Alicyclobacillus sp. SO9: one gene and its partner. The protein of the gene in region 1 interacts with the protein of each later gene in a pairwise test. Links are inferred from orthologs where the notes say so. Each region holds a gene or a part of one and is shown on either strand. Other genes may lie near its edges.

Evidence for each region.
Region 2: the proteins of recA (region 1) and GI364_RS23030 interact in binary tests that used the Bacillus subtilis proteins (3 or more experiments, as listed by UniProt). The link is inferred for Alicyclobacillus sp. SO9 from one-to-one orthologs.

The regions. Positions count from the first base shown.
Region 1 is NZ_CP066339.1:2,425,675-2,428,828, forward strand. What follows is about bases 84-2,908. They hold recA (recombinase RecA), read left to right. Parts: upstream 84-889; coding sequence 890-1,927; downstream 1,928-2,908. Other genes in these bases: GI364_RS10985 (DEAD/DEAH box helicase), read left to right, coding at 84-563; GI364_RS10995 (regulatory protein RecX), read left to right, coding at 1,917-2,579; rny (ribonuclease Y), read left to right, coding at 2,711-2,908. Also shown: more of GI364_RS10985, read left to right, coding at 1-83; more of rny, read left to right, coding at 2,909-3,154. UniProt on the Bacillus subtilis protein: Multifunctional protein involved in homologous recombination, DNA repair and competence.
Region 2 is NZ_CP066339.1:4,928,016-4,931,153, forward strand. What follows is about bases 37-2,845. They hold GI364_RS23030 (YveK family protein), read left to right. Parts: upstream 37-1,005; coding sequence 1,006-1,686; downstream 1,687-2,845. Other genes in these bases: GI364_RS23020 (LamB/YcsF family protein), read right to left, coding at 37-73; GI364_RS23025 (CpsD/CapB family tyrosine-protein kinase), read left to right, coding at 288-986; GI364_RS23035 (hypothetical protein), read right to left, coding at 1,852-2,112; GI364_RS23040 (LCP family protein), read left to right, coding at 2,551-2,845. In the rest of the region: more of GI364_RS23020, read right to left, coding at 1-36; more of GI364_RS23040, read left to right, coding at 2,846-3,138. UniProt on the Bacillus subtilis protein: Required for YwqD kinase activity. May bring YwqD and its substrates into contact. Probably involved in the regulation of capsular polysaccharide biosynthesis.

The DNA of each region.
Region 1 (3,154 bases):
CCATCTCCTTGGCAACACCGCGCGAGTTCAAGCTGCTAAAGCAAATTGAGCGGGAAACTGGAGCAAAAATGGAAGCCAGAGAGGTTCCGTCGCTCGCAGACGTCGCGGAACGTCAGGCCGAAGTGTGGAGAAATCGCATTATCGAAGCCATTCAGGGAGGAAGTCTGGGGCATTTCCGCGCTATTCTGGGAAATGTCATTGACGAGTACGATCCCGTTGACGTAGCATGTGCAGCTCTCAAAATAGCCTCTGCGGGAGAACTTGAGAAACGCGAGGAAGAAGACTACAACTTCGGCGATACAGGTGCTAAACCAGGTATGGTGAGGTTCTTTATCAATGTCGGCAGAAACGCCAACATCAGTCCTTCCGATTTGGTCCGTACTATCTCCGAAGAGGCTGGAGTACCGGGACAGACCATTGGGAAAATCGATATTTTTGACCGCTTCACCTTTGTTGAAGTGGAGCAAGAATCAGCGCCCTTTGTCTATGAAGCGTTACGCAAGAGCAGGATTAATGGCTCGCGTGTCAATCTCGAACCTGCCAAACCTCGAGCGCGGCGTTAGGACTTGTGATGTGGGGTCCATACGATAAATCTGGCATGTGAATGAATGTAGGGTTGGACCGTGAAATACGGCCGCATTAGCGGCCGTATTTCTTTTGCTAGACTGCACGAACAAATTACTTTGGTTCAACACACTTCTATGTAGATGTGTCAAAGTGGAGTACAGGGTGAAATAATAGAGTTCAGGTATTTCCCTTTGCCTCCGAGTGGGATATAATACTTACGAACAAATGTTTGCCTTTTTGGGAATCTAGCAGGGATTGAACATGGAAGCGAGAATTCATCTTTTAGTATGAAATGGAGTTATCACTGCGAGGATGGTGTTTCATGAACGATAAACGCGCGGCCTTAGATATGGCGCTGAAACAGATTGAGAAACAGTTTGGCAAGGGCTCTGTGATGAAGCTGGGAGAAGCTTCTGCAACCATGAATGTTGCAACGATTTCGACGGGGTCCTTGGCCTTGGATATAGCTTTAGGTGTGGGAGGGCTACCCCGAGGTCGTATCATTGAGATTTACGGACCAGAGTCGTCAGGAAAGACGACCGTGGCACTGCATGCTGTCGCAGAAGCTCAGCGACGCGGAGGTCAGGCCGCTTTTATTGACGCGGAGCACGCACTCGACCCGGTCTATGCTCGCCACCTAGGTGTAGACATTGATGAGTTGCTCATTTCGCAGCCGGATACCGGAGAGCAGGCGTTGGAGATTGCTGAAGCTCTGGTGCGCAGCGGTGCAGTTGACGTTATAGTCATTGATTCGGTTGCAGCCCTGGTTCCGAAGAGCGAACTGGAAGGGGAAATGGGTGATTCCCATGTTGGCTTACAGGCACGCTTGATGTCACAGGCTTTGCGTAAGTTAGCGGGAGCCATCAGCAAGTCTAAAACAATCGCTGTGTTTATTAATCAGATTCGTGAGAAAGTAGGCGTGATGTTCGGGAATCCTGAGACAACTACAGGTGGACGAGCACTGAAGTTTTATTCGACGATTCGACTTGAGGTCCGGCGTGCGGAGGCGTTAAAACAGGGTACGGACATCGTGGGAAGCCGGATGAGAATAAAAGTAGTAAAAAATAAGGTGGCTCCTCCGTTCAAACAGGTTGAAGTAGACCTGATGTTTGGCGAAGGCATTTCGCGGCAGGGCAGCATTATTGATATTGGCACAGACCTGGACATTGTACAAAAGAGCGGTGCGTGGTATTCCTTCAAGGAGGAGCGCTTGGGGCAGGGACGGGAAAACGCCAAGCAGTTCCTGAAAGAACACCCTGAGTATGCAGATGAAATCGAGGACTTGATTAGGGCTCATCACGACTTACCTGTTTCGAACCCTGTGAAAGAGAGCGAAGAAGTGAAAGACGTTGAATCCTGAAATTTTTGATGAAATCACGGGAAAATTTGCCTCTCAGGGTTCTGCTTCACGGGTTCAAGTGGTGTTTCGGGATGCCCATCCTGTCGAGATATCTGCACAGCAATGGGTTGATCTCTCCCTCAAGGAAGGCATGTCAGTTTCTCGCGAACTGTATTTGCGATTGCAAGAAGCTCAGGTAGAAACGGAGGCCTTGGACAAGGCCTTCCGTTTTCTTCAGGTTCGGCCCCGTACGGAGAATGAAGTTGAGCGGCATCTGGAGAAGAAGGATTATGCTCCACCTGTTCGGCGTCATGTCATGGAGAAACTCCGGGACTTGCAACTTCTGAATGACCATCAGTTTGCTCGTATGTATATTGAACAAAAAAAGTCTCAAATGAGTCGGATGGAACTGTCGTGGAAACTTCGCCAGCGGGGCATACATACCAATGTGACCGATACAGTATTGCAGGAGCACTATGATGATGCGATTGAAACTAGGGCAGCGCTCCATTTGGGTCGAAAACAGTGGCGTAAATACAGGAACAAGCCTCTAACTGACAGAAAGACGAAAGTGGGGCAGTATCTGCAGCGCAAGGGGTTTCAAACTTCTGTAATTTATGCAGTCCTGGATGAACTGGAGCGTTTTGTTGAAGATAATGACATACGTTCTTGACAAGGATTGGTATGCAACTATAGAATAAAGTTGCGTATATTTTACGGCCTCTAGCTCGAATCTGTGTTCCTTATGCCATACGTTCCAGTGAGTGGCGGTTCGCGGAGTTGAGCAGGGAGGCAGTTTTATAAATGATTGAGACTGTGGTATTGGTTGTTTTAGTGTCTTTGGCGACATTAGTGATTGGTCTTGCAATAGGGTACTTTTTAAGAAAGTCTGTGGCCGAGTCCAAAATTGGCGCTGCTGAAGTCAGAGCATTGCAGATTATTGAGTCTGCGCAGCGCGATGTTGAAGCAAAGCAAAAAGAAGCATTGCTTGAAGCAAAGGAAGAGGCTCACAAAACCAGGCAAGACGCCGAGCGCGAGATTCGCGAACGACGAAACGAAGTGCAGAAGCTCGAGCGACGTCTTCTGCAAAAAGAGGAAACTGTTGATAGAAAACAGGAATCTCTTGAAAAGCGCTCTGAAGAGCTCGCAAATAAGGAAAGACAGACTGAAAAGCTGAAACAGGAAATTGAAGAGTTACATCAACAGCAAGTAGAAGAACTTGAACGCGTATCGGGTTTAACGCGTGAG
Region 2 (3,138 bases), 2.5 Mb from region 1 along the record:
ATGGAACCATGTCTTCATCTTGGCCAATGGTAAACGCGCCGTAGCTCTCACCGACATCAGAATTCAGGTCCATCCAGAAAAACCTCCTGACAAAGGATATGTCGGAAAAATCTTATACTTTACCTTACTCCAGAAATCACATATTGTGAAATAGAATAGTAGTATCAGCCTCTAGAATCCTGTCGATACAGTGTGAAGGAATTCGTCTGTTGACGTCGAATCATAATGAGATGTACTCAATAGATACTCATTCACAACCGCACCGGGTTGAAAGGGTGAAAATACCAGTGGCACTTTCTAATCGATATCCTCAGCCGATTGCACAGTCCAGTCCAAAATCACCTGTTGCAGAGGCTTTTCGCACGATACGGACAAACATTCAGTTTGCCGGTGTGGTCCAAGAGACAAAAGTTATCCTTGTAACCAGCAGCCAACCTGGAGAAGGAAAGACTTCTACGGTTTCAAACTTGGCCATTGTATCAGCACAAGCAGGCAACCGTGTGTTGCTCTTGGATGCAGACATGCGTAAACCCCAGGTTCATCAGCGGTTTCAAATCTCCAATCTGGACGGTCTAAGCAACGTACTGATTAAGGAACGAGCCCTCAAAGATTGCATCAGTACGTCAGAGACTCCTAATTTGTACCTGTTGCCAAGCGGCCCGATTCCACCGAACCCATCAGAGATGTTGGCCAGCAAGTCCTTTGCAGCCTTGGTAGAACGATGCCGTGAGGACTTTGACATGGTCTTTATTGACAGCCCCCCCATCCTGGCTGTCACCGATGCGCTGATTTTAACTCGAATCACAGATGGTACCATTTTGGTTGTAGATGCCCAGAACACGAACCGAAACAGCGCAATCAAGGCCGTCAGCATGCTAAAGCAGGTAAATGCCCGTATTTTGGGTACCACCTTGAACCGGGTTCCTCGAAAATCCGAAGGTTCCTATTACTATTATTACAGCCATGGTGTCCAGGCCAACGCGTAGACCGTCCAGGAGGTACAGAATGGAAGAACTAGAACTCCGTCAATACTGGAATATCATTCGGAAACGGATGAAGCTTGTTGTATCCATTCCGATTATTGCTCTCATTATCAGCGGTGTCTTTTCGTATTTTGTCATTACACCCAAATACGAAGCCAGTTCCACACTTTTGGTTAACGAGCGATCCAGTCAGGCGAACAACATCCAAATCAGTGCTATCGATGCAAGCCAAGCTTTAGTAAAAACCTATACCCAGATTATTAAGAGCGCTACGGTTGAAAATGCAGTCAAAGCCGATCTCGGTCTAAACCTGACGGCAGCCCAGCTTGGGAGCATGATTGCCGTTTCATCCCCAAACCAATCACAAGTGATTCAGGTCAGCGTGACATCGCCAAATGTAAAACAAGCCGTCAGAATTGCCAACAGCGTAGCGGCTGTAACACAGCATGAAACAACCAAGATTATGCATTCCAACAATGTTCAAATTCTCGATAAGGCGACTCTGCCTGCCAATCCATCACCCGTTAAACCAAACAAAAAGTTGAATCTTGCCATCGCACTGGTTCTTGGACTCATGGTCAGTATTGGTTTGGCGTTCCTCTTGGAGTACTTGGACACCCGGATTAAATCGGAAGAAGATGTAGACAGATACCTGAAGTTGCCGGTACTCGGCACTATTATGGATTACGAGAATGAGGTCTAGGCCCCCGTTGGTCTGCCGCATTCAGTACTAAGATAAGCATGACACAGGAAAGAAGAAAGCGCAGGAATCGGTCCTGCGCTTTCTTCTTTGACAATCTATGTTTCAAGCGTATAGTTTTCACGTCACAAGTTACAGTTCGTCAAATTCACACGCACCCAGTTGCTGTTATCCTCTTCTGCGAAACAGTGAAAATCCTTTTCGTTTTGGTACGCCTAACGTATGATTTCCGCTCTTACTCAACCACCTGGACCTCAGCATCTCAACTTGTTGCTCAATCTGCTTTGAACTCCATCCCTCAGCAGACTCATCTACCAGCGTAAATGAGGGTTTCCTCGCATGACAATAAGGGCATGCCGAAACCAATTCATAGGTCGCCGTGTCTCCGCCGCATGAATCACAAAAGTAGTAGTATGTCCTCGTCGCCACGAACCCTCATCCCCGTTTCCTCTTTTGCATCTGCGTTCACATGTACAGCTTACGTCTTTTTCCTTTTCACTCTATGTTATCAAGCTTTGCCGATAGAATCTAGGTGTGAGTTTGAGTGCATTTTGACATACTCTCACAGATTGTGTCGAAAACATCCGATTTTCTGGGACTGTCGGCTTGTCAAGTCTCTCGTCTGTCACAGTCTATGCGAGAGACTCCAGTTTCATTCCATCAGGTTTTTGTCACCGATTTTGTAACGCATAGACTGCACACATCGTCTAATGATAAGTGACCCTATTTTAAGACTGACGAAACCCTGGTATATTATTGAAGTATTGCAAAATGTTATTTTGTCGAAATTGGTAATTTGGTAGATTTATTTGAGTAATCATGAGAAAATAGCTAAGGCTTTGTAGAATATGCAAAGGGAGATTGTGAATGGCAAAGAAGACTGCAATGGAAAAGGGCTTTAAAAAACGGCATAGAGGCTTAAAGTATACATTAACGGTGCTTGGCGTTTTGGTTGGCGCCGGAGCTGGGTTTGGCGTGTACGAGTATCAGGCGTTGCAGCCAACAACACATTTTAATAATCTAAAAACCATTGGCGGTGCTAATTCCACCGGAAATACTGCAGGTGCAACAAAGGAAAAGGCCGGCATTTTCAACATGTTGCTGATTGGTTCTGATGCACGACCAGGCCAAAAGGTAAGTCACTCGGATTCCATGGTGCTGATTCACGTAAACCTGAACACACATCAATACAACATGCTTAGCATTCCCCGAGATACACGTGTCTATGACCCGGGATACGGCTACACCAAGCTGACCAGTGTACAGTATATGGATCAGGTCAACCACGGAACAAAGCACGGTATTGTACGAGCCGTTGAATCCATTTCACGGTTAACCGGCGTCCCCATCAACTACTATGCGGAAACAAACTACTGGGGGCTCCAGGATATGGTCAACGCCATTGGCGGCATTAACATGACGTTGCCGTTCAACGTCAAGCTCACTCACGCTTGG